DNA from 3 places in the Pelagerythrobacter sp. genome. Region 3 is predicted to be linked to each of the others. Evidence: riboswitches for the same ligand, from Rfam matches in the RefSeq annotation. Region 3 holds a riboswitch; each other region holds the start of a gene.
The links. A riboswitch is a leader RNA that binds a small molecule or an ion and turns the genes downstream of it on or off. The one in region 3 is predicted to bind cobalamin.
Positions count from the first base shown of each region.

Region 1 (10,057 bases), on a different contig from region 3:
GGCAGTTGCGGGATGCCGTCGCCCGCCCAGATGATCGTCTCGGTCATGGATTGGCGATCCTTCGCAACCGTGTAGACGCGGGTGGATACGGGCGAACCCTCTTTCGCCAGCGTCATCACCAGCGTGCCCGGCTCGGGCTGGCGCAGCGAAACCGTGTCGATGGACGGTATGTTGCCGGTGACGGGAACGGGGACGCCGTCGAGCGCCGCTGTCGAATCCGCCTGGAGGGTCGAACCGTCCGGTCCGACGATTTCGACATGGGTCGTCCATTTCCGATCGGGCGAAACGCTGAACGTCATCGTCACCCGCCGGGGCCGTTCGTTTTCGGGAATCCGGTTTACGTCCAGCGACCAAATGCCGGACAGGGGCGATTGGCTCGATGTTTCGGCCTGAGTTGCTTGGGTTGCGTCACCCGGTTGCGTGGAAGTCGCCGCCGCGAAGATGAGCCCGGCGGCAGCGAGGGGTAATGATGCGATCATGATAATCGTCCTTTTCGACCATGCGAACCCCGTGGGTTGGGGCTGCTCGAAAGTGTCGGCGGCGGGGCCTTGCGACGATAGATCAGTTTTCTTGTGCCAGATTTTCTGGGCGTTCAGCAGGCGCGCCAGCTCGCGGCGGCTGCCCACGCCCGTCTTGCGCCGCGCGTCGCGCAGCCGCTCGTTAATCGAGCTTTCCGAACGGTCCAACTCGGCGGCGATGGACTTGACGGTGTGCCCGGCCGCCAGCAGCCGCAGGATTTCCAGTTCCTTGCCGGTGAGCTCTTCTGCAAGCGAGCGCCGCGAAAGTTGCGTGGATGGCATGGCGCCTGCTCACCACACGGCCGGGCGAGGGTCCAGCACGATTTTTTTGGAAACGCGGCTGCCTGGTGGGTGGGCGAGCGCGCACCGCTTCCAAGCCCTTTTCTTTCAGCACAGGTAGCTTTTCCGCGCTCGCCAGCATGCGCGATCGCGGTTAGCCCTCGCGCTTCTTCACGAGGGCCGCGATGGAATTTCTGGGCATCGACCTTTCCGGGCTTCTGCCGTTCATCGCGATCGGCTTTGCCGCGCAGCTCGTCGACGGGGCGCTCGGCATGGCGTTCGGCGTCATCACCAACACGATGCTGGTGGGCGTGCTGGGCCTGCCCCCGGCGCAGGCATCGCAGCGGGTCCACGTGGTCGAATGCTTCACCACCGCGACGAGCGGGATCAGCCACCTGCTGCACGGCAATATCGACGGCAAGCTGTTCGTCCGCCTGCTGGTGCCCGGCGTGATCGGCGGGGTGGCGGGGGCCTACCTGCTGACCTCGATCGACGCCTCGGTCATCAAGCCTTTCGTGCTCGCCTACCTCGCGGGGATGGGGCTGTATCTGCTCGCGCGCGGGCTGCTCTATCCGCCGAAGATTCGCGAGGCGAAGCGGATCGCCCCGCTCGGACTGATCGGCGGCTTCCTCGATGCGGCGGGCGGCGGCGGCTGGGGGCCGGTGGTGACCTCGAACCTGCTTGTGCAGGGGGCGGAACCGCGCAAGGTCGTGGGCACGGTGAACTCGGTCGAATTCTTTCTGACGGTGACGATCTCGGCCACGTTCATCTTCCACCTCGGTATCGCGGACCTCGCCGGGGCCACACTCGGGCTGCTGATCGGCGGCATCGCCGCGGCCCCGTTCGGCGCGCTGGCGGCGAAGCATTTCCGCCCGAAGGTGATGCTGATCCTCGTCGGCGCCGCGCTGAGCGTGACGAGCGCGTGGGGGATATATACGGCGTTATCCTGATGATCCTTGTTTTTCGAACGCGCATCCGCGCGTTCGTCCTCGGCGCTGTCCCCTCCGCTACGCTACGGGGTGCCTGCGGGCGGCCGTTCGGCCTTGCAGTCCGCTGGTCGCGGACCGAAATTTCGCCAGACAGCCGTGGCCGGAAATGTTGCGGTGCCTGACAGCGATGGCTTGGAAGGGTCCGGTCGGCGACCAGCCGACCGCAAGCGCGAATGCGCGCCCGCAGCGACGCGACCGCAGGTCGCATGAGCGAGGATATCGCGAGCGCGGATGCGCTTGCGCAAACAAAGGACCCCGCCGGCGCTTGAGGCCAAGCAAACAACTCCGCCCGGATGGGCGGGCGCAAACAAAACACTCTCGCTTGAGGCCCCAAAAAAATCATGTATGCGCCGCACGCATGACCGCGCACAAGGAAGGCGATCCCACCACGCTCAACCGGCTCTACGGCCGCAGTCAGGGCAAGCCGCTGCGCAAGGGGCAGGCCGATCTGGTCGAGAACCTGCTGCCGAAGATCGCGGTGCCTACCGAGGGCCCGGTGACGGCGGAAAGTCTGTTCGGACACGATCGCCCGCTTCATTTCGAGATCGGCTTCGGCGGCGGCGAGCATCTCGCCCAGCGCGCCGACCTGCTGCCAGACCACGGCTTCATCGGCGCCGAACCGTTCGTCAACGGCGTGGCGCAGGCGCTGGGGCACGTGCGCGACGGTACGCTCGCCAACGTGCGGCTGCATCACGGTGACGCGCTCGAAGTGCTGCAACGCATCCCCGACGGTGCGCTGACGATGCTCTACCTGCTCCATCCCGACCCGTGGCCCAAGGCGCGCCATGCCAAGCGACGGATGATGAACGACGGGCCGCTCGAACTGTTCGCCGCCAAGCTGAAGCCGGGCGGCGAATTCCGCTTCGGCACCGACCACCCGGTGTACCTGCGCCACGCCTTGTCGGTCATGCGGCGTCATACGGAAAGCTTCGAATGGCGGGTCGAAGGGCGGCAAAGCTGGGAAAATCGCCCCGGCGGCTGGTCCGAAACCCGCTACGAACACAAGGCGCGCACGGTTTATGGGCACGAGGTGTGGTATTTCAGGTTCCGCCGCCTTTAGCTCGCAGGAGATTCCCGGAGGTTCGCAGCTTTATCTGTCGCCGCGATTTCCGCTTGCGTGATTGCCAGAAGAGGGATTCGCGTCCGCCGACGCAACAAAAATTTTTCAGCTTCTTAAGAGCAATAAAGAAAAGCGCGGCGCAGCCGATTGTTTGCCTGCCGTCGTCAGTCAGGGCTCTCGCTCAGCGCCGCCCACCTCCAACGCGCGGATCGGTTTTGACGCGCCGCGTTCGTCGACGGCCACTAGCGTGAAGAGCGCCGTCGCAGCATGGGTGCGCGTTGCACTCAGAAGCTCTTCCGACCACAGTTCGACCGCGACGCGAACCGAGCTGCGCCCGGTCATCTTCACCTCGGCCACCAGCTCGACCATGTCGCCTTCCTGGATCGGCGCGACGAAGTCGACGCGGTCGGACGAGGCCATTACCAGGACCTCGCGCGCATGGCGGGTGGCGGCGATGAAGGCCGCCTTGCCCATCATGCGCAGCGCATCGCCGCCGTAGAGCGTGCCGTAGTGGTTCGCCTGCCCCGGAAAGACCATCTCCGCGAGCCGGAGGATACGCCCCGGTTCCGCGGGACCGGCTGCAGCGATCGGCGGGAGCGGCAGCCGCGTGTCGGGCCCTTTTCTCGCCACCAGCGTGAAGCGGCCACGGGTGCACAGCCGCCGCTCGCCCGATACCGGCGCCTCGGCCACCAATTCGACCTCGACATCGAGCGAACTGGTGCCGACGCGCACCACGCGGCCGGTCACCTCGACCATGTCGCCCTCCTGCGCGGGGGCGGCGAAGTCGATCTTCTCCGACGAGGCGGTGACGAAGGGCGCGCGGCCGTGGCGCGAGGCGGCGAGGAACGCCACCTTGTCCATGTGCGCCAGCGCGACCCCGCCGAACAGCGTCCCATGATGGTTCGTATCGCCGGGGAAGACGATGTCGATCAATTGCACGGCAGCCCGCGCGCCCTCTGTCTCGTTCATCGGATCAGGCCTCCACTCGTGCTTCGGCGCGCAGCGTTCGTGCGGCCGACACCATCGCCGCAATCGCCGGCCGGACCTCGTCCCAACCGCGGGTCTTGAGCCCGCAGTCCGGATTGACCCAGAGCTGTTCGGGGCGCAGGTGCTTCTGCGCCAACCGCATCAACGCGACCATCTCCTGTTCGTCCGGCACGCGCGCGGAGTGAATGTCGTAGACCCCCGGCCCGATCGCACTGGGATAGCGGTAGCGGGCGAAGGCCTCGAGCAGCTCCATCTGCGACCGCGCGGTCTCGATCGAGATCACGTCGGTGTCCATTGCTCCGATCGAGGGCAGGATGTCGTTGAACTCCGAATAGCACATGTGCGTGTGGATCTGCGTCGCATTGCCGACCCCGGCGGCGGCAAGCCTGAAGCAGTCCACCGCCCAGTCCAGATAGCGCTGCCAGTCGCGCTGGCGCAACGGCAGGCCTTCGCGCAGCGCCGCTTCGTCGATCTGGATCGCCTTGCAGCCTGCGGCTTCGAGGTCGAGCACGTCGTCGCGGATCGCGAGCGCGATCTGGCGACAGCTCGCTTCGCGCGGCTGGTCGTCGCGCACGAAGCTCCAGTTGAGGATCGTGACCGGGCCGGTGAGCATGCCCTTGACCGGCCTGTCGGTCAGCCCTTGCGCAAAGCGCCACCAGTCGACCGTCATCGGCTCGGGCCGCGACACGTCGCCATAGAGGATCGGGGGGCGAACGCAGCGCGAGCCGTAGCTCTGCACCCAGCCGTTCACGGTGAAGGCGAAACCGGCGAGCTTCTCGCCGAAGTACTGGACCATGTCGTTGCGTTCGAACTCGCCGTGGACGAGCATGTCGAGGCCGACTTCCTCCTGCCAGCGGATCGCGCGCTCGGTTTCCTCGCGCAGGAACGCGCCGTAACTCGCCGTGTCGAGCACGCCGCGGTTGTGCTCGGCGCGCGCCTTGCGCACGGCGGCGGTCTGCGGCAACGAGCCGATGGTGGTGGTCGGGAAAGCCGGAAGATCGAGCACTTCGGCCTGCGCGCTGATCCGGTCGGCGTGCCCGGCGCGGCGCTCGCGCATGTCGGATGTGAGCGCCCCGATCCGTTCGCCGACCGCGCGGTCGTGGATGCGCGTGGCGGTCTTGCGCGCAGCGCTGGCACGTGCGGCGACCGCCAGTTCGTCCGCCACGCTGTCGCGACCGTCGTCGAGCGCCCGCCGCAACAGGTCGAGCTCCCCGATCTTCTGCACCGCGAAGGCGAGCCACTGCTTGAGTTCGTCGTCGAGCTTGCCTTCCAGTTCGAGATCGACCGGTACGTGCAACAGCGAGCACGATGGCGCGAGGATCAGGTCGCGCTGCGCGGCCAGGGGTTCCAGCCGATCGAGCAGCGCGGCAACATCGGCGCGCCAGATGTTCCGGCCGTCGACCACGCCGAGCGAGAGCAGGCGATCCTTCGGCACCGCCTTGAGCACCGCGTCGAGCTGCTCGGGCGCGCGCACCAGATCGATGTGCAGCCCCGCGACCGGCAATGAGGCTGCGAGCGACAGGTTGTCTTCCAGCCCGCCGAAATAGGTGGTGAGCATGACTTTCGGCCCGGCGCGACCGAGCTTGGCGTAGGCGCGGGTGAAGGCCCTGCGCTGGCGCTCGGACAGATCGGTAACCAGGATCGACTCGTCGATCTGCACCCATTCCGCCCCGGCGTGCCGGAGCAGGCCAAGCAGCGTGGCGTAGTGCGCGAGGACATCGTCGAGCAGGTCGAAGGGGTCGATGCCCTGCCCCTTGGCGAGGCTCAGCCAGGTGATGGGGCCCAGCAGCACGGGGCGCGTTTCGAAGCCTTGCGCCCTGGCTTCGCGATATTCCTCGAGCGGCTCGAGCCTGCCGAGTTGGAGCCTGGCGCCCGGTTCGATCTCGGGGACGATGAAATGGTAGTTGGTATCGAACCACTTGGTCATTTCGCCCGCGGTGACGCTGCCGTGCGCGTGGCCGCAATCCGCCCCGCCCGTACTGCCCCGCGCCATCGCGAAATAAGTATCGAGCCCGGCGTCCTCGGCGCTTTCCACATCGTAGCGCGCCGGGATGGCGCCCAGCATCATGCTGGTGTCGAGCACGTGATCGTAGAGCGAGAAATCGTTCGACGGCAGCCAGTCGGCGCCCAGCGCCTTTTGACGCGCCCAGGCGGCGGTCCTCAGGCCGGCGGCGGCTTCTTCGAGTTCGGTCTGCGTGATCTTGCCGGCCCAGAACTTCTCGAGCGCGAACTTCAGTTCGCGGCGTGGGCCGATGCGGGGAAACCCCATGGTAGCTACGGAAACGGTCATCTTCATATACCCCGATGAAGACGGGGCGACCGATCGGGCGCGCGCGCCGGACGCGCGGCGGGAAGCCCGGACGCGCGCCATGCAAGCGACCAGACCGGGCACCCCGCCGGTGGACGTTATCGCGTCGGAGGCAGGTCTCCTGGCTCGCGGGTCGACACGGAGCGGTCCGTCTTCCCGGAGGCGAGCCCCAGTGACATGAATGGACCGCCGCTCGCCGCTTACAGTTGCGGGGGCAGCGCCGGCCTTGCCCCTGTCGAGGCGCACCGGCTTCCCGTCTTAGCTCCGGCGCGGCGAACCGGCCGGAGAACCTCGACGCAAGCGCAATCGGCGCTTTGCTCGACCGCGTCAAGAGTGCATATAAGGATTTCTTTATATCCCTCCCAAGCCCCGTTCAGTTCATCGGCAGCCGACTGCCTCAACGAAGTCAATCTGCCCGCGTCCAAACTTTGGTCCGACAGAACATCATTACACAGCCTTTCACCTGGAGATTTCCATTTGGAAGTAACGTGAGCTTACCCGAGCGTCCCCCGTCCCCAGTCTCAGGATCGTACACCGGACCGCCCGTCCATTCGGCCGGTCCGCCGCTGAAATTTTTCAGCACGACTAGGCCTTTGATGCGACGTGAGCGGAGCTTTGCATCGGAATTGCGGACATCTCGCAGATCGGGGTTGGTCTTAAGTCGCGAGGCGGCCGCCACTTTGCCGCAATAGGCGTTGCCACATCGATAGATCTCGACTTTGCCGCCTTCGCTTCCGGTGTTCCATAGTCCCGTAATATCTCTGGCTTCGGCCATCGCGGGGACAGCGAGCAGACCAGCGACCGCGAAAGCGAGTATCATCCTCTTCACGTCGTAACTCCCTTGCCTGTATCAAGCTCGAGCTCTGCAAGAGCGGCTTTCAACAGGTGACGATCATCCACCTGCCACGGATGAAATCCCGGTCGCATGTAGATGAAAACTTCGGCGAGCAGCTTCCGCATCGGTCCGGGACGGCCGTAAAGATATGCCAGGAGTTTCGCCCACGTTGGCACGTTATTCTTCCCATCCTGCGCGAGCAAATCCGCCGTGTTGCGATATATGACATAGTGGAAGCGCATGCTGGTTACGGCCATTACCGCACTGCGTTTGAGCCAACGGCGAAATCGCGTCATCTTGCGTGTCGCGACGAGATAGGTGTCGAACGCGACTGCCTTATGCTCGATTTCCTCGATCGCATGCCATTTCCACAAGCGAGCAGGTTCTTCGGACGCACCCTCGAGATGCAGTGGGTCGGCCAGGAGGTCATTCGCGAGCGTGGCCGTAAAGTGCTCGAGAGCACACGTCGCGGCGAGTTGCTGCACGGGTGAACGTCGCCGGGCCCAGCTGATTGTGCGGCGCGCACGTTCTTCCAGCGGTGCGATATCGAATCCTGCTTCGGCAGCCTGGCGATTGAACACGACATGCTCGCGAGTGTGCATCGATTCCTGATAGATGAAATCCTCGATCTGCTCGCGAAGCAGTTCCGGCGTTTCGTCCTTGAAGTGGCGCACCGCGGTCATGAAGAACTTCTCGCCCACGGGGAATGTCGACGACAGGGCGTTGAAAAAGGCGGTTCGGCCAGCATCTCCTCCGTGCCACCAGCGGTCTAGGGCGACATCCCTTCCAAATCGCAGGTCGCGCCTGTGGATGCTATCCGGTTCAGGTGTCACAGCGGACATCGTCGAGGGCTCCAGTACAATATTTACACTGATGTAAATATCTAATCGCTGATCAGTAGCAAGCGATATTTTCGCACTTTCCGCTCGAAGCGAGATCCATCTACGAAATTTAAGCTTCTACTACATGGCCTTAGGCGAATTTTCCCAGAAGCCGAAAATTACCGGTGACGGCAACACCGAGCGCGACAACGATCCTTGTTGACATCGTTGTTAGTGATGATAGCGTTTGGAGCGTTTGGAGCGTTGGGTCGGTAGCGGGCGCGACAGGTTTCGCCGAGCGTGGGTGGAAGCCTTCTGGCTTTAGGCCTGCACGACACGACAACGAAAATACGTTCCTGCCGGGGTCGGCTCTCGTCGGTCCGGACAATGGGGCAAAAAACGGGGAGAGGACTTGATGGGAAGTTTCCTGGCTCGCGCAGCGTGCACGACAAGCATTATTGCCATTGCCGCGTTCGGCGCGGTGCCCGGTCAAGCGCAAGACGCCGCGCAGCCTGCTGCGACCATCGGCGCGATCGGCGGCGATGAAGTCGAGCCGGGTGGGAACGTGATCATCGTCACGGCGCAAAAGCGTGAGGAATCCATTCTCGACGTGCCGATCGCCATTTCGGCGATATCGGCCGAAGCACTCGATAATCAGAAGATCGAGGGTGGTTCGGAGTTGCTGCGAGCCGTTCCCAATGTGAACTTCTCGAAGTCGAACTTCAGCATGTACAATTTCTCGATCCGCGGCATCGGCACGAAATCGATTTCCGCATCATCGGATCCGGCAGTCGCTGTGAGTTTCAATAATACCCCGCTGATTCGCAATCGCCTGTTCGAATCCGAGTTCTTCGATATGGCGCGGGTCGAGGTTCTGAGGGGGCCGCAAGGAACGCTTTACGGTCGCAACGCGACCGGCGGTGTCGTCAATCTCATTCCGGCGATGCCGACGTCGGAGTTCGAAGGCGAAATCAGCGGAGAGGTGGGGAGCTACGAAACCAGGCGCCTTGGCGGAATGATAAATATTCCGATCGGCGACGCCCTCGCCTTTCGCGCGGCAGGAGCTTGGACCAAGCGCAAGGGCTACGACTACAACACGTTCACCCGTAACGATGTGAACGGTCGCGATCTCTGGTCGACGAGAGCGATTCTCGAATGGGAGCCGAGCGACCGTTTCAGGGCCAATCTGATCTGGCAGCATTTCGAGGAGGACGACAACAGATCGCGGACGGGCAAGAACCTGTGCACGCGTGATCCGGGCAAGACCATGATCGGCGACACGCCGGTTCCGGGTGTCACTCCGTTCGAACCGATCCCGCTATCCTCCAAGTTCAGCCAGGGTTGCCTGCCGCGATCACTGTACGACGACGACGCTTTCGGAGCGCCCAATGCAGAAGCGCTCGCATTCATCGCCGCCGGGCGGCTTGTCGTCACTATGGGGCTGGACCCGACGACCGGAGAGGTAGTGCCGGCCTTTCTCTCCGGCGATCCCTTTGCGAATGTTGTGCAATCGCGAAATCTTCGAGAAATCGAAACCAGTTACGACCCCGTTTTTCGTGCCAAGAATGATCTAGTCCAATTCAATGCCGATTTCGACGTTTCGGATGGTTTGACGTTTGTTTCTCAGACCGCATACGCACGCGATCGCTATTATTCGTCCCAAGACTATAACAGGTTCGTGTCGGATCCGATTTTCAATGACACCTCGGGCCTTGTGGATCTTTTCTTCGGCGCACCAATAAGCCAAGAGTTTGCGGCACCTGGAGGAGTGTTCACCGACCCCCAACTTGGAGCGTCGAACCGTCTTCTAGCAATCGACATCAGCCGTTCCCGTAACCGTCAGTGGTCGCAGGAATTTCGCCTGCAATCGGAGTGGGACGGGCCTTTCAATTTCAATATCGGTGCCAACTACCTGAATTTCAAAACTCAAGATGATTATTTCGTACTGAACAACGCTTTCTCATACATCGCCTACAACCTTTACAATAGAAAGGGCGCTCCTCCGGAATACGTCGACTGCAATCCAGACACCACGGAATTCGACTGTGTTTATGTCGACCCCAACCCACTGGGTAATCTAAATGAGCTGGGCCATAACTATTTTTTGAGCCGGAACCTGGTCACGACAGAATCCTGGGCCGCCTTTGCCGAAGGTTATTTCAATGTCACGAACAATGTGAAAATCACAGCCGGCATTCGGTTCACGAAAGACAAGAAAACAACCACGCCGGTTTCCAGCCAGCTGCTGCTTGGGGCCGGC
Region 1 covers NZ_JAYSGI010000002.1:85,046-95,102, forward strand. The annotation lists gene ACE3QC_RS07400 (helix-turn-helix transcriptional regulator) at 1-800, opposite strand, end outside; gene ACE3QC_RS07405 (sulfite exporter TauE/SafE family protein) at 983-1,747, shown strand; gene ACE3QC_RS07410 (tRNA (guanosine(46)-N(7))-methyltransferase TrmB) at 2,145-2,846, shown strand; gene ACE3QC_RS07415 (acyl-CoA thioesterase) at 3,015-3,815, opposite strand; gene metE (5-methyltetrahydropteroyltriglutamate--homocysteine S-methyltransferase) at 3,820-6,123, opposite strand; cobalamin riboswitch at 6,235-6,450, opposite strand; gene ACE3QC_RS07425 (DUF2147 domain-containing protein) at 6,548-6,961, opposite strand; gene ACE3QC_RS07430 (metal-dependent hydrolase) at 6,967-7,818, opposite strand; gene ACE3QC_RS07435 (TonB-dependent receptor) at 8,213-10,057, shown strand, end outside.
Region 1: it holds a riboswitch for cobalamin, as region 3 does, so the genes downstream of both, metE (5-methyltetrahydropteroyltriglutamate--homocysteine S-methyltransferase) here and ACE3QC_RS00665 (TonB-dependent receptor plug domain-containing protein) in region 3, are expected to answer to the same signal.

Region 2 (10,057 bases), on a different contig from region 3:
CGCCAGCGTCGGCGATGCCGGAATGCGCGCGCAGATCATGGCGCTGCGCTTCGATCCCGAAGTTTCCTCGCTGATGGCGGCCGAACTCGCGCGCGACAACGCGGGCGAGCTGCGCGGCTTCCTCGGCCGCGAACCCGACCATGCCGAACTCTACCTCGCGCACTTCCTCGGTTCGGGCGGCGCCAAGGGCTTCCTCGGCGCCTTGCAGGACAATCCGCTCGCGCCCGCCGCTTCGCTGTTTCCCAAGCCCGCGCAGGCCAATCCGGGCATCTTCTATGCCGGGGGCCGCGCGCGCTCGGTCGGCGACGTGATGGCGCTGGTGCGCGACAAGGTCGAACGGGCCAAGGACGGCAGCGGCGGCATTCCCGGCATCGCATCGCCCGGCGGCTACATGCCCGCGACGCCCGCCGCCGCCTTCACGCATGCCCGGCGCACGTTCACTGCCGAACCAGCCCCGGTCGCCCCGCGCCCCTCGATGGCCGAAACGCTGCAGGCGACCTTCGGCGGCGGCAGCGACGGCCTCGGCGGCCGCGCGGCGCGCCAGGTCGGTGAGGCCTACGGCAAGTTCAGGGCCTTCGGGCTGTGACCTGGCGCAGCTTCCTCGCGCCTTCGATGGCGCTGCCGGTCGGCATCCTCACGATCATCGTGCTGATGGTCGTGCCGATCCCGCCCATGATGCTCGACGTGTTCTTCGTCCTCAACATCGCGCTTTCGGTCGCGGTGCTGATGGCGGCGATGAACGCGGAAAAGCCGCTCGACTTCTCCTCCTTCCCTTCCGTCCTGCTGTTCGCGACGCTGCTACGCCTCGCGCTCAACGTCGCCTCCACCCGCGTCGTGCTGATGAATGGGCACGAGGGCGAGGCTGCGGCGGGCAAGGTGATCGAGGCGTTCGGCGCCTTCCTGATCGGCGGCAACTTCGCGGTCGGCCTGTTCGTGTTCATGATCTTGATGATCATCAACTTGGTCGTCGTCACCAAGGGCGCGGGCCGCGTGTCGGAAGTGTCCGCACGCTTCACGCTCGACGCCTTGCCCGGCAAGCAGATGGCGATCGACGCCGACCTCGCCGCGGGCCTGATGACCGCCGAGGAAGCCAAGGCCCGCCGCCGCGAGATCGCGACCGAGGCTGACTTCTACGGCTCGATGGACGGTGCAAGCAAGTTCGTGAAGGGCGACGCGATCGCGGCGCTGCTGATCCTGCTGGTCAACATCGTCGCGGGTTTCGTGCTCGGCATGGTTTCGCATGGCCTCTCGGCGAGCGAATCGGGCGCGCTCTACGTCACCCTCGCGGTGGGCGACGCGCTGGTCGCCTCGATCCCCGCGCTGCTGCTGTCGATCGCCGCCGCGGTGATCGTCACCCGCGTGTCCGACACCCGCGACCTCACCGGCCAGATCGGCGGGCAGTTCGCGGAACCCGGCATCTGGCTGCCGGTCGGCTGCATCCTCGCCGCGATGGGCTTCATCCCGGCGATGCCGCAGACCGTCTTCCTGCCGCTCGCCGCGGTGGCCTTCGCGCTGTGGCGTGTGCTGAGCAAGCGCAAGAAGTTCGTCCCCGCCGCCGAGCCCGCGCCCGCGCCCGATCCCACCCGGATCGCGATCGAGGACGTGTCGGAGCAGGCGCTGGTCACGGTCGAACTCGGCTTCGGGCTGGTGCACCTCGCCGACGAGAAGCGCGGCGCGCCGCTCGTCGCGCGGCTCACCGGGCTGCGCCGCCAGCTGTGCCAGGCGTTCGGCTTCGTCGTCCCGCAATTCCGCATCCGCGACAGCTTCGACCTCGCGCCCGACCGCTATCGCATCACGCTGGGCGGCGCACCGCTCGGCTCGGGCAGCCTGCGCGCCGACCGCCTACTGGCGATCGACACCGGCGACGCGGGCCAGCTCGGTCCGCTCCCGGGCGAAGCGACGCACGACCCGAGCTTCAACTGCCCGGCGGTGTGGATCGACGCCTCGGCGCGCGATCTCGCGGTGGCCGAGGGCTACCTGGTGGTCGATGCCGAGAGCGTCGTCGCCACCCACGTCAACCAGCTTCTCTCCGCCCGCCCGCAGGACCTGCTCGGCCCCGACCAGGTGCGCGAACTGCTCGACATGGTGCGCGATCGCCACGCGCAACTGGTCGAGACGATCACTCCGCAGCCGCTCTCGCTCGCCGCGATCACGCGCCTCCTGCGCGCGCTGCTCGCCGACGGGATCACGCTCGCGCATCCGATCCCGGTGCTCGCGAGCCTGTCGCAGGCCGCGCAGCAGACGACCGAGCACGAAAAGCTGGTCGACATGCTGCGCGCCGATCTCGGGCCGATGCTCGTCGGCAGCCTGTGCCCGCCCGACCAGCGCCTGCCGGTCATCACGCTCGCGGCCGAACTGGAAGAGATGGTCGTCGGCGGAATGCACGATCCGGTCAGCGGCAACGTGGTGATCGAACCCGACCTCGCGCGCTCGATCGGTGAGCGGATCGCGGCGATCCTGGCCGAACGCCCGGCTGGCGCGGGCACCCCCGCGCTGATCGTCCAGCCGCGCGCCCGCCGCCCGCTCGCCGGGCTGCTGCGCCTGCGTGCGCCGGGCTGCGCCGTTCTCTCGATCAACGAATTGCCCGTCGCGCAACCCATCGAGGTGATCGCGGTCGTCGGCGGCGAGAACGGCGCCGCGCCGCCCATCGCCCCGACGCAGGAAACCGGCATGGAGGCCATGGCCGCATGAAGCTCGACCATTCGCATTTTTCCGCCGCGGAGGCCTATCGCGAGCCCGTCGGCGACCGGGTGACCCGGTTCCTGCCGATGGTGCGCAAGCTTGCCTGGCACCTGTCGGGCAGCGGGGGGCCGACGATCGACGTCGAGGACCTGATGCAGGCCGGGCTCGTCGCCCTCACCGAATGCGCACAGCGGCACGATTCGCCGAGCGACGACGGCTTTGCCGCCTACGCCAAGCTGCGCGTGCGCGGCGCGATGGTCGACCTGCTGCGCAGCGCCTCGCCCGATCCGCGCGGCGCGCGGGCTAGGCGACGCATGATCGAAGACATGAAAACGAAGCTGCACGGCGAGCTGGGACGCGAGCCTTCCGCCGCCGAACTCGGGGAAGGGCTCGGGATGAGCACGAACGACTATCTCCGGCTCGAAAGCGAGCTGGCGGAAACGCGCATCGCCTCGATCGACGAATGCTATTCCGAAACCGACGTCGCCTTCGCTTCGGAAGAGCCCGACGCCGAGCGGCAGGTTCTCCAGCGCGAAGACCGCGAAAGCCTGATCGCCGCGATCGGATCGCTCGGCGATCGCCACCAGCTCGTGATCCAGCTTTATTTCGTCGAGGAACTCAATCTGTCGGAGATCGCCGCCGTGCTGTCGGTCAGCGTGCCGCGCGTTCATCAGCTCAAAGCCGCCGCGCTGGCGCAGATGCGCAAGGCGTTGGCGGCGATCGACATGAATTGACAACCCGGTCGGGCCGGGCAAGACTTCCGGTCCGATGCAACAGGGGGGTTGGATCGTCGCCTTGGGGGCGCTCGTGCTGGCATGCATGCTGGCGCTTTCGCCGCGTCCCGCCGCGGCGCAGGAACCGCTTTCCGTAGCCCAGCTCCAGCCCGGCGAGGACGCGCCGCCGGTCGCCCCCTATGTCCGCTACTCGAAGGATCTCGGCGCGGTGGGTGCGTTGTCGCCCGCACGCATCCTGACCGAACCGATGCGGCCGATCGCGGGGCGCGCGGTCCATTTCGGGCCTCCGGGCCAGCGCACCGCGATCGCGCTCGGCGTGCGCAACGCGGGCGACCGCGCGGGAAGCTGGATCCTCACCACCGGGCGCGGTTCGCTCAGCTATTTCCGGCTGTACGAAATTTCCGGCGACCGGCTGGAGCTGTTGGTCGACGGCACCGACCCCGCGGCGGCGAGCGAGAACTTGCGGACCTACCAGGCGTTCAGCACCGAGCTGGTGCTCGAGCCCGGGCAGGAGAAGACGATCGTAATCGATTTCCTGTCCGACAATTCGACCTACATGCCGCTGCGGATCGAGACCTACGGCACTTTCTTCCAGGATCGCCGTGCGAACATTGCCATGGTCGCGGGCGTGGTGCTGGGTGTGGGCGTGCTGGTCTTCGTCAACTTCCTGTTCTTCTCCATCACCGGGCACCGCGAATTCGCCTGGCTCGCGCTCGCGCAGGGCTTCTTCGTGCTCACCACGATCCACGCCGAAGGCTATTTCACGATCTTCTTCCTCGCCGACAGCCCGGTGCTCGGGCTGGCGATCGAGGATGCGATCAAGTGCGCCTTCGCCGCGGCGATGGCGCAGTTCGCGCGCAGCTTCGTGCGCACGCGCACGCTGTTCCCGCGGCGCGACCTCGCGCTCCGGCTGCTGATCGCGGCGAGCCTCGCCGTGATCGCGCTCCAGACCGGCCTCGCGTTCTTTGATCCCGCGCTGCGCAACGCTCTCCACCTCGCCACTTGGCTCATAACGGTGGGAGTGGCGCTGTTCCTGCCGTTTATCGGCTTCGCCGCGATCCGCCGGATCGGCCCCCAGCTCTGGCCGCTGCTGATCGGCTGGGGCAGTCTCGCGCTGTTCATAGTCTATGCCGCGATCGCCTCGATGGGCGTGTTCACGTGGCTGCCGATCAACTGGCATCTGGCCGGCCCGGTGGGGCTGTTCGAATCGCTGATGGTCACGCTCGCGCTGGGTCTGAACCTCGAGAAGATCCAGGCCGACAAGCGCGCGGCGGACGCGAACTATGCGCAATCGATGGCCGAGCGGCTGGCGATCAGCGAAAGTGCGGCAAAGCTGGCGGAAGAAAAGGCTTTCGCGCTCGCCACGGTCAACAGCCAGAACGCGCTGCTGCACGCCTCGGGCCACGACAGCCGCCAGGTCATCCTCGCGCTCAACAGCGCGGTCGACGTGCTCGAGCGCGACGATCAGCCCGGATCGAACCGCGAGCTGGCGAAGATCCTGCGCAGTTCGGCCGATTATCTGGGCGGGATCGCCGCCACCACGATGTCGGGCGCGGCGCTGGTCGGCAGCGAATCCGGTTTCCTCGCGCTCAGCGCGTTCAAGGGCGGCGCGCTGGTCGAGCCGCTGACGATGATGTTCAAGGCCCCGTTCGCCGCGAAGGGGCTCTCGCTCGAAGCCGAAATCGACGAGGGGGCGGTGGTGATATCCGACCGCCCGATGCTGATGCGCGCGCTCGCGAACCTCCTCAGCAACGCCTACCACTACACCGAGGCGGGCGGCGCGCGGATCGCGATGCGGGCCGAGGGCGGCCTGGCGGTGATAGAGATCGTCGACACGGGTATCGGCATGTCCGACGAACTCGTGCGCGAACTGCGCGACGACAGCGCGCCGCGATCGACCGCGGGCGACGAGCGGCGCGGATCGGGCTCGGGCTTTCGCTCCGCCCGGCGCCTGATCGAAAGCCTGTTCGGCAAGCTGGACGTCGTCTCGTCCGGCCCCGCCGGCACGCGGCTGCAGATCACCTTGCCCTGCGCCTGCCCCGAAGTGAGCATCTGCACCGCGGACGAACTCGACGCGGCGACGCCGGGCTGGCGCGTGCTCGATTTCGATCGCCGCGAAGCCTTCGAGGGCGCGCTCGGCGAAGCCCGTGCTCGGGGCCTCCAGCCGGCGGCGGCGACGTACGACGACACGACGATCACCCGCGGCCGGCTCGCCGAATCGGTCGCCGTGATGCTGGTCAAGCCGCTGTGCCGCGAGATGCGCGAGCACCCGGCGTTCGCGCGAGCGTCAGAGCAGGTTTAGTTCCTGCGCGCGCTCGACGATCTTGCGGTTGTTGGCCACGTCCAGCTTGCGCCGCAGTTCGGCGATATGGAACGAGACCGTCGGTTGCGCGATCGACAGGCGATACGAGATTTCCTTGTTGCTCTCGCCCTGCGCCAGATAGTGCAGGATCGCCATCTGGCGCGACGACAGCGCCACCGGCACTTCGCTCAGCCGGATCATCCCTTCGCGTATCTGCGGCGAGAGGTAGACTTCGCCAGTCAGCGCCGCTTCGCACGCGGCGACGATCTCGCGCGGGGGGTCGGCCTTGCTCACCACTCCGCGCGCGCCGAGCTTGATCGCATAGTCGATCTCGCCCAACTGGCTCTCGCCGGTGAGAACGACGACCGTCATATCGTTCGATCCGACGATCTCGGCGAGGACGTTCACCCCGCGCACGTCGGGCATGTTGAGATCGAGGATCACGATGTCGACCGATTGCGAGCGGACGAAGGCGCTCACCGTGGAAGCGTGATCGAGCGCGCCGACGATCTCGAAATCGCGGTGCCCGGCAAACAGCATCCGCAGGCCGTCCTGAATGATCGGATGATCGTCGACGATCAGGATCTTGTGCTTGACGGTCATCGCGGGCGCATCCGGCCGAGGGCTTGAGGCCTGCATTGTGCGCCATCGCGGCGAAACCGGGCAACCCGAATTTTTCTTGGGCCGCGCAGGTGCGCCGCCGGCACGCGGGATTGACACCGGCCGCCGTCTCTCGCAGGTTCCTGGGCAGACGGTGCCGCGCGCAGCGATGCGCAAGGCCGAGAGGGAAGCCGGTTCGACGCCGGCGCTGTGCCCGCAACTGTAGGCGGGGAGTCCCGGGCCACCACGTCACTGGCCGCCGCTCCATCCCGTGGGCGGCGCCGGGAAGACGGTCCGAGGGCGCCGATCCGCAAGCCAGGAAACCTGCCGTCGCGTCGTTCGTCCGGGGAGCCGGGTCAGCTCCAGCGGACGGGAAGCATGGCTTTCCCGCCGAAACGACAGCCACCGGCCGGGCTTCCGGCGTCGCGCCTTTCCGGCGCGGCGGGCCACGACTGTCGAGGCTGCGCGGGGCTCCGATGCCCTCCCCGCGAGAGCCGGTGCGTTTGGGGAGCCGATGCGATGCGCCGACACGCGCGCTCCGCCCTGTTCGCGATGCTCGCGGCGCTGCTGGCCGCAGGCTGCACCCCCGCGCCTGCGCCCACGCCGCCCGACGGTGCGCCGCAGCGCGTCGTCAGCCTCGATTACTGCGCCGATCAATACGTGCTGCGCTTCGCCGACCGCGGCGCGATCGCGGCGCTGTCTCCCGATGCCGGCAAGCGCTTCTCCTACATGCGCGCGCGGGCCGCGGGCCTGCCGATCGTGCGTCCGCGCGCGGCCGAGGTGATCGCGCTCCAGCCCGATCTGGTCGTGCGCTCCTACGGTGGCGGGCCCGAGGTCGAAGGTTTCCTGACCGAGCTCGGCGTGCCGGTGGTGCAGATCGGTTTTCCGCAGACGCTGGCCGAAGTGCGCGACGAGGTCGTGCGCGTGGGCAGCGCGCTCGGCGCGGCGGCGGAGGCCCGGCGGGTCGCCGCCGACATGGACCGCCGCCTCGCCGCTCTCCCGCCATCCGCCGGGCCGCGCCCCACGGCGCTATACATGACCCCGGGGGGCGTGACTTCGGGCGAAGGGACGCTGGTCCAGGAAGTGCTGACCGCCGCCGGGCTGGCGAACTTTCAGCAGCGGCCGGGCTGGAACCCGCTTCCGCTCGAACGGCTCGCCTACGAACGGCCGGACGTGATCGTGGCGGCTTCGTTCGACGGGGCCGACGCCTGGAGCGTCGCGCGCCACCCGGTCGCCCGGGCGCAGACCGCGCGCGCGCCGACAGTGCCGCTCGAAGGCGCATGGACGAGTTGCGGCGGATGGTTCTTGGTCGATGCGGTCGAGGCGCTGGCCGAAGCGCGCGAGGCGATCCGATGACCGCCCGTGCCAAAGCTCTGCTCGCGCTCGCGCTGCTGGCCGCGATCGCGCTCGCGCTGCTGCTCGGTTCGACCCCGCTCTCGCCCGCGCGGCTGCTGGATGGGCTCGGCTTGCACGGCAATCCGGGCGACGCGATCGTCGTGTGGCAGATTCGCCTGCCCCGCGCGCTCGCCGCCGCGATGGTCGGCGCAGCGCTAGGGATGAGCGGCGCCGCGCTGCAAGGCCTGCTGCGCAATCCGCTGGCCGAACCGGGCATCCTCGGCGTCTCGGCCACCGCGGCGCTGTTCGCCACTTTCGTGCTGTTCTTCGGCCTTGCGAACATAGGCCCGCTGGTCCTGCCGCTCGCCGCGATCGGCGGTGCGCTGGCGGCGACGCTGCTGGTCGCCCTCGCCGCGCTGCGCACCCGCTCGGCGGTAACGCTGCTGCTGATCGGCATCGGGCTGTCGAGCTTCTCCGCCGCGCTGATGGCGCTGTTGATGAACCTCGCGCCCAACCCCTTCACGCTGGCCGACATGATCAACTGGACATTGGGCACGGTCGCCAACCGCAGCGTCGCCGATCTCGCCTACGCCGCGCCGTTCCTCGCGCTCGGCATCGCGATCATGCTCGCGGCGCGGCGCGGGCTGGCGGCGCTCGCGTTGGGCGAGGAGGCGGCCGAGGGCATCGGGCTCGACCTCCGGCGTCAGCGGCTCATGGTGATCCTCGGCGCGGGGCTGGCGACCGGCGCGGCGGTGTCGCTCGCCGGCGCGATCGGCTTCGTCGGGATCGTCGCGCCGCATCTCGTGCGCCCGCTGGTGCGGCACGATCCGGCGCGGCTGCTGATCCCCTCGGCGCTGCTCGGCGCGCTGATCCTCGTGCTCGCCGACATCGGCGTGCGGCTGCTGCCGACCGATGCCGAACTGCGCCTCGGCGTGGTCGCGGCGCTGATCGGCGCGCCGGTCTTCGTGTGGATCGCCGCACGCGGGAGGCTCGGCGGATGAGCGCGCTCGAAGCCCATGCGCTGACCCGGCACGTCGGCGGCGCGCCGCTGGTCGAGGAGGCGAGCCTGCGCCTCGCGCCCGGCGAACTCGCTATGCTGATCGGGCCCAACGGCTCGGGCAAGACCACGCTGCTGCGCCTCGCGCTCGGCCTGCTCGCGCCCGACGCGGGCCGCGCGACAATCGATGGCGCGGACGTGCGCGGCCTCTCCCCCGCGGCGCGCGCGCGCAAGGTCGCCTATCTGCCGCAGGCGCGTCCGCTCGCCTGGCCGATGCCGGTGCGCGACGTGGTCGCGCTCGGCCGCTTCGCCCACGGCGCCGCTCCGGGCAGGCTTTCGCACGGCGACGCGGCGGCGGTTGCGCGCGCGATCGGTGCCTGCCGCCTCGCGGGGTTCGAGGATCGCGCGGCCGACACGCTCTCGGGCGGCGAGCTAGCCCGCGTCCACCTCGCCCGCGCGCTCGCCGCCGAAACCCCGCTGCTGGTCGCCGACGAGCCCGTCGCCGCGCTCGATCCGCGCTACCAGCACGAAGTCGCGCGGCTGTTCGCCGATGCGGCGCGCGCCGGGCGCGGCGTGCTGACCGTGGTCCACGACCTCGCGCTCGCGGCGCGCTATGCCGAAAGGCTGATCTGGATGAAGGACGGCCGGATCGTCGCCGATGGCCCCGCCGCCGAGACGATGACCGCCGAGCGGCTGGCCGAGGTGTTCGGGGTCGCGGCGCAGGTCGAGCGACACGGCGCGGCGGTGACGCTTACGATTTCCGGGCCGCTGTAAGCGCCGCGAGCCGCACCCGCGCGGCCTGCGCGATCCGTGCCCGTTCGGCTTCACTCGCGCCCGTCCACGCGCCGATCTCCGCCAGCGTGCGTCCGCATCCCTCGCACAGCGATCCGTCGGGCGAGAGCCGGCATATGTTGCGACAGGGCGATGGAACGGCGTCGGTCATGAACCGGAAGCTATCGCAGCAAAGGCGGTGGAGCGGGTGAAGGGAATCGAACCCTCGTCGTCAGCTTGGGAAGCTGCTGCTCTACCATTGAGCTACACCCGCTTGAGCGCCAGCGCCTTTGCCGCAAGCCCGCGCGACGGTCAATCGCGGATCGAGCGGCGGAAGGTCTCGGGCAGGAACAGCAGCCCGACCACGAGCGTCAGCGCGGCGATCGCGATCGGATACCACAGGCCGAAATAGATATTGCCCGTCGCCGCGACCATCGCGAAGCTCACCGTCGGCAGGAAGCCGCCGAACCAGCCGTTGCCGATATGATAGGGCAGGCTCATCGCCGAATAGCGGATGCGGCTCGGGAACAGTTCGACCAGCAGCGCGGCGATCGGCCCGTAGACCATCGTCACCAGCAGCACGAGCGCGGTGAGGATCGCGACCACCCGCACGCGGTCGATCCGCGCCGGATCGGC
Region 2 covers NZ_JAYSGI010000004.1:50,916-60,972, reverse strand. The annotation lists gene ACE3QC_RS12270 (lytic transglycosylase domain-containing protein) at 1-586, shown strand, start outside; gene ACE3QC_RS12265 (flagellar biosynthesis protein FlhA) at 613-2,691, shown strand; gene ACE3QC_RS12260 (sigma-70 family RNA polymerase sigma factor) at 2,688-3,416, shown strand; gene ACE3QC_RS12255 (sensor histidine kinase) at 3,451-5,718, shown strand; gene ACE3QC_RS12250 (response regulator) at 5,704-6,321, opposite strand; cobalamin riboswitch at 6,454-6,665, shown strand; gene ACE3QC_RS12245 (ABC transporter substrate-binding protein) at 6,838-7,674, shown strand; gene ACE3QC_RS12240 (FecCD family ABC transporter permease) at 7,671-8,654, shown strand; gene ACE3QC_RS12235 (ABC transporter ATP-binding protein) at 8,651-9,424, shown strand; gene ACE3QC_RS12230 (DUF1289 domain-containing protein) at 9,402-9,593, opposite strand; tRNA gene ACE3QC_RS12225 (tRNA-Gly) at 9,622-9,695, opposite strand; gene ACE3QC_RS12220 (MFS transporter) at 9,734-10,057, opposite strand, start outside.
Region 2: it holds a riboswitch for cobalamin, as region 3 does, so the genes downstream of both, ACE3QC_RS12245 (ABC transporter substrate-binding protein) here and ACE3QC_RS00665 (TonB-dependent receptor plug domain-containing protein) in region 3, are expected to answer to the same signal.

Region 3 (10,057 bases):
TGTCCTTGAGGTAGCTCTCGGCCATCTGGATCGCGCTGGTTGCGGGCGCGTAATAGGCGCTGCCGTTGCCGAGCAGCTGGACGATCTCGCCGCCGCCGCCGCGCGTGCGCTTGACGATCGCGTCCATCTTCTCCTGCGTCGACCAGCCCATCTTGATGAGATCGGGCACCGGGATGCCCGCGACGGTCGAATATTCGAGGATCGGCACCATCGTGTCGCCGTGGCCGCCGAGCACGAAAGCGGTGACGTCTTCCATGCTCACGTCGAATTCCTCGGCGAGGAAGTGGCGGAAGCGCGCGCTGTCGAGCACGCCCGCCATGCCCACGACCTTCTCGTGCGGCAGGCCGGAGAATTCGCGCAGCGCCCAGACCATCGCGTCGAGCGGGTTGGTGATGCAGATCACGAAGGCGTCGGGTGCGTTGGCCTTGATGCCTTCGCCCACGGCCTTCATCACCTTGAGGTTGATTTCGAGCAGGTCGTCGCGGCTCATGCCCGGCTTGCGCGGCACGCCAGCGGTCACGATGACAACGTCGGCCCCGGCGATGTCCTGGTAGTCGCTCGTGCCCTTGAGCGTCGCGTCGAAGCCTTCGACCGGGCCCGCCTGGCTGAGATCGAGCGCCTTGCCCTGCGGCATGCCCTCGGCAATGTCGAACAGGACGACGTCGCCCATTTCCTTCATCGCCGCGAGGTGGGCGAGAGTGCCGCCGATCATGCCGGCGCCGACGAGCGCGATTTTCTTCCGGGCCATGTGCTGCTGTGCGTCCTTCAACTGCGCGGGACCGGCGAAGTCTGCCGTGAAGCGCGCAGCCTTAAGGTCCCGCGAGGAAGCCGCGCCCGGCGAACGGCAGCGACCTAGGCCCGCACCGGGGGGATTGCAACCGCGAAAGGCGCAGCGTAGCAAACTATCTTTGCGATTGGTTTGCAATTGCAATAAGGCATCGGAAAGCGCCGCCTGCCCGGGTCGTCAGAGCGCGATCCGGCGGCCCGAACCCTCGTCGCGTTCCTGTGCCAGCAGCATCGCCGCGAGATAATCGGGCACCGCGCGGCTGAAGTAGTAGCCCTGGCCGAGCGTACACCCGGCATCGCGCACCGCGGTCACCTGCTCGACGGTTTCGAGTCCCTCGGCGACGATCTCCATCCCGAGCTGGGCGCCCATCTCGGCGACCGCGCGGATGATCGCCTCGGTGCGCTTGGAGACTTCCGGGCCGGAGACGAAGCTGCGGTCGACCTTGATCTTCCGGAACGGATACTTGTTGACGTACGACAGCGAGGAATAGCCCGTCCCGAAATCGTCGAGCGCGAAGCGCACGCCGCGGCTCGACAGCTCGCGGATGAACGCCTCGGTCGCGTCGCTGTCGTCGAGCAGCAGGCTCTCGGTCACTTCCAGTTCCAGCCGCGTGGGGTCGAGGTTCGCCTCGCGCAGCGCGTTGAGGATACCCAGCGCCGCGCCCGGCGCCTTGATCTGCAGCGGCGAGAGGTTGACCGCGATCGTCACGTCGTCGGGCCACTGCGCCGCCGCCTTGGCCGCCTGGCCGGTGATCCAGTTGCCAAGCGTGACGATCACCCCGGTCTCCTCGGCCACGGGGATGAACTCGTCGGGGCGCATCTCGCCCTTTTGCGGATGGAACCAGCGCACCAGCGCCTCGAACGTGCGGATGCGGCCGGTGGAAAGGTCGACGATCGGCTGGAAGAAGATCGACAGCTCGTTCTTCTGGATCGCGCTGCGCAGCTCCGCCTCGATCTCGCGCCGGCGGGCGAGGTCGCGGCTCATCGAGCTGTCGAAGAAGCAGGTCTGGCGCCGGCCGCCCACTTTGGCGTGATAGAGCGCCAGGTCGGCCGCCTGCATCACGCTGTCGGCGTCGGCGCCGTCGTCGGGCAGCACCGCCACGCCGAGCGACGCGCCGATTTCCAGCCGCTCGCCGTCGATCCGGACCGGGCGCATGATCTCGGCGTGGACCTCGCTCGCCAGCCGCATGCAGTCGGCGCGGTTGTCGACTTCGCAGAAGATGATGAACTCGTCGCCGCCGAAGCGCGCCACCGTGGCCCCGTCGGGCGTCACGTCCTGCAGCCGCCGCGCCACGCTCTGCAGCAGGCGGTCGCCGATCGGGTGGCCGAGCAGGTCGTTGACTTCCTTGAACCGGTCGAGGTCGATCCAGATCATGCCCATCATCTGGTCGGCGGGCACGTTCATCAGCTTCTCGACCATCTCGTGGTTGAGCCCGGCGCGGTTGGCCAGCCCGGTCACCGCGTCGGTCCGGGCGAGGTTTTGCATCTTGGCGGCCAGCCGCGCGCTGGTTTCGGCGGCGGCGATGTTGTCGCGCAGCACCTTGAACACGTTCATCGTGATCGAGGCCATCGCGGGCACCATCAGCACGATCGTCACCGCGAAGGCGTAATAGGCGAGCGAGCCGAGATAGAGGCAGGCGGCGAACATCGGCATGCAGACGAGGATCAGCTGGCCGATCGCGATCGTCGGGCGGCCTGCGTTGCGCGCGCAGATCGCCACGCCGTAGCCGATCGCATTCGCCGCCAGCAGCACCTTGCCCGCCGGCTCGACCTCGAGGATCAGCGAGGCGGCCGCCACGGTGCCCATCAGCAGGGCGTACGTGAACGCGCCGACTTCGTAGAAGATCTCGAGCTTGCTCGTGCTCGCCTTGCTGTCGGGCGAGAGGACGACGGCCACGGCCACGCGGACGAGCGCGACGACCGTCAGCGCGAGGCTGAGCACGTAGAGCACGGTCGATCCGCTGAGCCAGGCGACCACCAGCGAAGCGGCGATCCCGCTCGCCGCGCCCGCGGCGAGGCTGCTGGGCAAAGTGTAGAGCGTGCGGACGAGCGTGCCGCGAACGCGTTCGGACAACGCGTCGCCTTTCGTGAAATAGGCCAGGGCCCAGTCTGCCTCGTCCTTCGGATCGCTGCTCGCCATAGGGACCGGCCTAGCGAAAAGTGGTCACCGCATAGTTAATAGGCCGCTTACAGATCGACGAAACGCGCGGGAAACCCGGCGTTAGGCATCCGACGCCGGCCGCAGCGGCGCGCCGGCGCGCGGTCCGGCTCGATCGCCTTCCGCCTGTTCGATCGATCGCGCCAGCCGCGCGTCGAGCGTACGGCAGATGCCGAGCCACCAGTCGTAGCGTTCGCGGTCGCCCGCGAAGAAGGCGCGTTCGGCCTGGCCCCGTGCCTCGTGCGCGGCGCCGATCCCGTATTGCGCGAAATGCCGCAGCGCGGCGTGGAGCAGGCGGTCGTCGGCGCGCTCGTGGCAGTTGTCGTTGGCGGCGGTGGCGGGGGCGCGGCGGCGGAGGACGCGGGCGATCGGCGAGTCCGCGTTCAGACGCGAAGCGGCGAAATGGACGGTCATGCGGAGAAGGCCCTCTTGCGGGGTTGCGACTTCCGCGGGTTTAGGCGCCAACTCGTGAAGCGGGGGTTTTGCGCTAGGGTTTCCCCGTTCTTAACCCTTGTCGGCCGGTCAGCGCGCCTGGCCCGGCTCGGCGATCCAGCGACCGCTGTTGGCGTATTCGGCCTTTACCCCGCCGCCGCCGGGCAGGTCGCTCGCGGTGAAGGCCGCATCGCCGCCGCGCGCCTCGACCGCCGGCGCATAGTCCGGCGCGGGCACGCGGGTCGCGGCAGGCGGGGCCGCGCCGATCGCGGCGCTGCGCGCATCCTCGTAAGCGCGGGCGAGCGCCACCGGGTCGGACGCGGCGGCCGGTTCCGGCACGCTCGAGCGCGGGTGGGGCGCGGCCAGCGGCTCGCCGCCGCGATAGGCCGCGGTGAACGCGGCAGGCCGCCCCGCCGCACCGCGCCAGCGGTAGAAGCGGTGCGCGCCGATCACGCCGACCGTGTCGAGGCTCGGCGCCCAGTACGGGTTGATCCAGATCGTGTGGTAATGGGTCGCGAGGCCCACCGGCGCGTAGGTTTCGCCCGCCAGCGCGCGCCGGGCCACGCCCATCGCGCGGTCCCACGCCGCCTTCATCGGCTGGCGCGCCAGCGAGCCGTCGCAGGTGAAGGTAAACTGGCACCCGGTCGTCCGCTCAGAACCTTGATAGACCACGCCGCACACGCTGTTCGGATAGCTGGGGTGCGCGACGCGGTTCAGCACCACCTGCGCCACCGCGCGCTGGCCGCCGATCGCTTCGCTCGCCGCCTCGTAATAGACCGCGCTGGCGAGGCATTGCAGCGCGCGCGCCTTGTCGATCCCGGTGCCCGCCGAATGGAAGGCGCGCGCCGCCGGCCCCGCATTGCGCACCGCGGCGAGTTCGGCCGCCGCGCCGCCCGCACCGGTCAGGTCGAACACGCGCGCGCCGTTCTCGATCGCGGCGTAGTCGGCGCGCGGCGCGGCTTCGAGGAAATAGAACGCCGAGCCGGGAAAGCTCTGGCCCGCGCGCTCGAACGGCATCGGCTTGACGGCGGATGTGGCCGCCTCGTGCCGGGCGTCGGGGGCGAAGGCGCGCCAGTCGTCCGGCGCGGCCATCGCCGGAACCCCCACCGCGGCGATCAGCGCGAGAATCCGCCGCCCGCGATGCTTGCCCGCCAGCCGCGCCCACAGGCTCGCCTGCCGGCGGCGCGCGCGAAGCTGGAAGGCAGGGGTGCGGGCAGGGGTCACGGCGATCCTTGTGCTTGCGGCGCTTGCAGCGCGCCCCGGCGCGTACCAGCGCGACCGGTGAATTTCGACCGCGCCGCACGGGCTGTCCCTTGGCGGAACACCTCGCAAGCGGCGGTTAACGCGGACACTTTCCGCCCGGTTACCGCGCGGCCATCTTGTGCACCCGCGAAGCCGCCGCTAAGGGCGCGCGCACGTCATGGGTTGTCGGCGCGTTTCCCTCGGGAAGCGGGCGGACCGAAGAGGGAAGGGGGTAGGGAGGTCGTCTCCCGGGGCCTCCGCTGCCCCCGCAACTGTGACCGGGGAGCGCCCGCTCCACATGCCACTGGCCGATCCTTCGGGGGGCCGGGAAGGCGGTGCGAGGCGTGACGATCCGGGAGCCAGGAGACCTGCCCGTCGACGGTCGTTCGTGCTGCCGGGCGGGGTGAACCGGAAGCAGGCGGAAGGGGCATGTGCCCCTGCTCCGTCATGGGCGACGTTCGCACATGACAGGAGGTATAATGCGTAACCATCTGATTATCGGCACGGCGCTCACCGCGCTCGCCGCTCCGCTCGCGGCGCAGGACAGCGCCGGGACGTTCTCGGAATTCCGGCCCGAGGAAACCCAGATCACCGTCACCGCCACCGGCACGCGGATCGAGCTGGAGGATACCGGTCAGCCGATCACCGTGATCGGCGAGGACGAGATCGAGAGCGTGCAGGGCGCCGACCTGACCCGCGTGCTCGAGCGCGTGCCGGGCCTCACCTTCAGCCGCAACGGCGGGCCGGGCGCGGTGACCCAGGTCCGCGTGCGCGGTGCGGAGGGCGAGCAGCTCCTCGTCCTGCTCGACGGGGTGCGCGTGGCCGATCCGGCCGCACCCGGCGGCGGGTTCGATTTCGGCAACCTGCTGGCAGGCAACCTGTCCAAGATCGAGGTGCTGCGCAGCTCGAACTCCACGATCTGGGGCTCGGACGCGATCGGCGGCGTGCTCGTCGCCAGCACCCGCGCGGCCAGCGGGCTGGAAGCGAGCGCCGAATACGGCGCGCGCGATACCGCCACCGGCACGCTTTCCGGCGGGATCGGCGGCGACCGCGGCTTCCTCGGCGGATCGGCGAGCTACTACCGCACCGACGGGTTCTCGCAAGCCGCGAGCGGCGCCGAGGCCGACGGGTTCGAGCAGTGGGCGGTGAACGGCCAGGGCCGGCTCTACCTCTCGCCCAGCGTCGAACTGTTCGCACGCGGCCGCTATGCCGAAGGCGACGTCGACCTCGACGGCTTCCCGGCACCGAACTTCGTGCTCGCCGACACCGAGGAAACGCAGCACACCCGCCAGTATTCGGCCTCCACCGGCGCGATCTACGACACCGGGCCGCTGTTCGTCAGCGCGGCCTACTCGTTCGCCGATACCGAGCGGGTCAATGTCGATCCCGTCGCTGGCGCCGACCCCACGTTCACCAGCGACGGCCATTCGGACCGCGTGGAACTGCGCGGCGAATGGCGTCCGATCGGCCCGCTGCTGGTGAATTTCGGCGCGGAGAACGAGTGGGCTTCCTACCGTACGTTGTTCGAGGAGGAGCAGGACACGCGCATCTTCGGCGCCTACGGTCAGCTCGGGATCGAGATGGGCGGGCTCGCCGCGCATGCGGGGATGCGGGTCGACGATCACCAGCGCTTCGGCACCGAAACCAGCTTCGGCGGCGACCTGAGCTACGTCCTGACGGGCGAGCTGCGGCTGCGCGCCAGCGTGGGCGAGGGCTTCAAGGCGCCGACGCTCTACCAATTGTTCTCCGACTACGGGAACGAGGCGCTCCAGCCCGAACGCAGCACCAGCTACGACGTCGGCCTGGTCCACGGCGATCGCTCGCTGACGGACACGCGCTTCTACGGCTCGGCCACGCTGTTCCGCCGCGACGCGCGCGACCAGATCGAGTTCGCGAACTGCGACACCAACTGCGACACGCGGCCCTTCGGCTACTACGTGAACATCGGCCGCGTGCGCGCCGAAGGGTTCGAATTCGAACTCGGCGCGCGTCCGTCCGACCGCTGGATCACCCGCGCGGTCTACTCGTGGACCGACACCGAGAACCGCACCCTCGGCGCGGCGAACGCGGGCAACGTCCTCGCCCGCCGTCCGCGCCACGCGCTCACGCTCTCGGCCGACTGGGTCAGCCCGCTGGCCGATCTCACGCTGGGCGGCGACGTGCGCATGGTCGGCGATTCGTTCGACGACGCGGGCAACTTCACCCGGCTCGACGGCTACACGCTGGCCGGCGTGCGCGCCGCGCTGCCGTTCGGCGAACGGTTCGAGGTATTCGGCCGGGTCGAGAACCTGTTCGACGCCGAATACCAGACCGTCGCCGGCTACGCGACGGCAGGCCGCAGCGCCTTCATCGGCGCCCGCGCGCGGTTCTGAAGGCTTCCGGTGCCCGGCTTCGTTTCGAGCCGGGCACCGATTTGGGTCTCACACGAAGACACGAAGGCACGAAGAAATATCGCGACACGAAGTGTCGAAACCAATCTGCAAGCGGGTATCTTGCCGCCTGACCATCATTGGGTGCGGCTTCGCCGCCGGCACAACATCTTTGTGCCTTCGTGTCTTCGTGTGAGAAAAACCAGGCCCGCCCCCTCCTCGCCGTGAGGAGGGGGCGGCCACGATCACTGCGCCCCGTCGCCCGTGGTCTGCGGCGGCAGCGCGCCGTCCGACGTCGCGCCCGCATCGCCGCCGTCGCCGGTCAGGCCGCGCGCCTCGAGCATCGGGGTCACGTCCGGCTGGCGCCCGGCGAAGTTCTCGAACATCTCGAAGTAGTCCATCGTCCCGCCCTTGCTGAGCACGGTGTCGCGGTAGTGATCGCCGTTCTCACGGGTCAGCCCGCCATTGTCGAGGAACCACTTGCGGCTGTCGCGGTCGAGCATCTCGGTCCACAGGTACGAGTAATACCCCGCGCTGTAGCCGGTCGCGCTGGAGAAGATGTGGTTGAAGTAGCTGCTGCGATAGCGCGGCGGCACCAGATCGACCTCCAGCCCCAATTCCTCCAGCGACTTGCGCTCGAAGGCGTCGACCTTTTCGGGCGTGTCGATCGCGGCCGCCTGCTGCGGGTTCAGCGCGTGCCACTTCATGTCGAGCAGCGCGGCCTCCACCGTCTCGCCGAAGTCGTAGCCCTGGTTGAACTTCGCCGCCGCCTCGATCTTCTCGATCAGTTCGGCCGGGATCGCCTCGCCCGTCTGGTAGTGCTTGGCATAGTTGCGCAGCACCTCGGGATAGGTCGCCCACAGCTCGTTCACCTGGCTCGGGTACTCGACGAAATCGCGCGCCGTCGCGGTGCCCGAGAGGCTGGCGTATTTCTGGTTGGCGAAGAAGCCGTGCAGCGCGTGGCCGAATTCGTGGAACATCGTGTTGACGTTGTCGAAGCTGACGAGCTGCGGCTCGCCCGCGTTCGCCTTGGGGATGTTGAGCACGTTGTAGATCACCGGCTTGGTGCCGTAGAGGTGGCTCTGGTCCACGAAGTTGCTCATCCACGCCCCGCCGCGCTTGCTCGGGCGCTGGTAGGGGTCGAAATAGAAGATTCCGAGCTCGCTGCCGTCCTTGTCGAACACGGTGTAAGTCGTCACGTCCGGGTGATAGACGGGCAGGTCGGTGCGCTGTTCGAAGCGCAGGCCGTAGAGCTTGTTGGCGGCATAGAACACGCCGTTTTCCAGCACGCTCTTGATCTCGAAATACGGCTTCACCGCATTCTCGTCGATGTCGTAGCGCGCCTTGCGGACCTTCTCGGCGAAGCGATACCAGTCCCACGGCTTGACCTCGAAATCGCCGCCCTCGGATGCGATCTGCTCGTTCAGCACCGCCGCCTCGCGCCGCTGCGTGGCGGCGAGGGCGGGGACCATCTGCTGCATGAAGTCGAGCGCGGTCTTCGGGTTCTGCGCCATGCGGTCGTACATCACGTAGCTCGCCCAGTCGGGCTGGCCGAACAGCGCGGCCTTCTGCGCGCGCAGTTCGGCGATATCGGCCAGCAGCGTGCGGGTATCGTTCTCGTCACCGTGGACCGAGCGGTTATAGCTGTTCATGAACAGCTGCTCGCGCGTGGCGCGGTCTTCCATTATCGGCAGCAGCGGCTGCTGCGTCGTGTTCTGCAGCGCAATCACGTATTGCCCGTCCAGCCCCTTTTCGGTGGCGAGCTGGGCCGCCGCCTGGATGTCCGAATCCGACAGCCCGGCCAGCTTGGCCCGGTCGCTCACCACCAGCGCGCCGTCGACCGTCGCCGCGCGGACTTTCTGCGAAAACTCGGTGGTCAGTTCGGACAGGCGCGAGTTGATCGTCTTGACCTGTTCCTTCTGCGCCGGGTCGAGCATCGCACCGGCGTGGACCATCTGCTCGTAGGTTTCCTCGAGCAGCTTGGTGTCTTCCGCCGTCAGGTCCAGCGAGGCGCGGTTGTCGTAGACCGCCTTCACCCGCTCGAACAGCACCGGGTCGAGCGTGATCGCGTCCGAATGCTGCGACAGCTTGGGGCCGATGTCGGCCTGCACCGCGTCCAACGTATCGTTGGTGTTCGACCCGGTCAGCGCGAAGAATACCGTGGCCACGCGGCCCAGCATCCGGCCCGAGGTTTCGAGCGCGACGATCGTGTTCTCGAACGTCGGCGCTTCGGGGTTGGCCTTGATCGCCGCGATCTCGGCGTTGTGGATCGCCATCGCCTGCTCGAACGCAGGCTGATAGTCGCTGTCCTGGATCTTGGTGAAGTCGGGCGCGTGGAACGGCAGCGTGCTCGGCTGCGCGAAGTATCCGGTGCCTGCGGGAATATCGGCCGAGGCTACTACATCGGAAGCGGACTGCATGTTGCCCTCCTGCATGGTGGAACAACCCGCCAGCGCGACGGCAAGGGCGGTGGTGGCCAGGATATGGGCCTTCATGGTCTCTCCAGTTCAGGTTTGGCGCCGGCGCGTGCGAAAGGCGCGGCGAATACGGGATGAAATATCACCCGGCGCTTGAACCGGAGATTGCCCGCGATTGCAAGGGCGTGCTCAACCCAGCGGATAGCGCACCAGCGCATCGTATTGCGAACCCGCGGGCGTCAGCCGGCTCGAATAGAGCGCGAAGGCTTCCACCCGCCAAGGCTTGCTCGCCAGCAGCGCGTGGCGCGCCAGCCAGCCGCCGATCGGTCCGCTCGCGCGGTTGAGGCGGGCGAGGGTGATATGCGCCGCGAACTTGCGCGTCTCCGCCGCTAGCCCGGCGGCGCGGCACGCCCGCTCGACCCGGCGTTGCAGCACGGCGAGCGGCTCGCTCGCCTCGACCCCGGCCCACAAGGTATGCGCCAGTCCCTTCTTCTCGAAATATCCCACCCCGCGCAAGGCGAGGTCGAACGGCCCGCCCGCGACCCGCGCCAGCGCGTCGGCGAGGTCTTCCGCCTGCGGCCCCTCGATCTCGCCCGCGAAACGCAGCGTCAGATGCAACTGGTCGTCGTCCTGCCAGCGCGCGCCCGCGACAC
Region 3 covers NZ_JAYSGI010000001.1:115,382-125,438, forward strand. The annotation lists gene mdh (malate dehydrogenase) at 1-748, opposite strand, end outside; gene ACE3QC_RS00650 (putative bifunctional diguanylate cyclase/phosphodiesterase) at 965-2,926, opposite strand; gene ACE3QC_RS00655 (hypothetical protein) at 3,008-3,358, opposite strand; gene ACE3QC_RS00660 (cell wall hydrolase) at 3,467-4,600, opposite strand; cobalamin riboswitch at 4,811-5,009, shown strand; gene ACE3QC_RS00665 (TonB-dependent receptor plug domain-containing protein) at 5,098-6,990, shown strand; gene ACE3QC_RS00670 (M3 family metallopeptidase) at 7,233-9,482, opposite strand; gene thpR (RNA 2',3'-cyclic phosphodiesterase) at 9,594-10,057, opposite strand, start outside.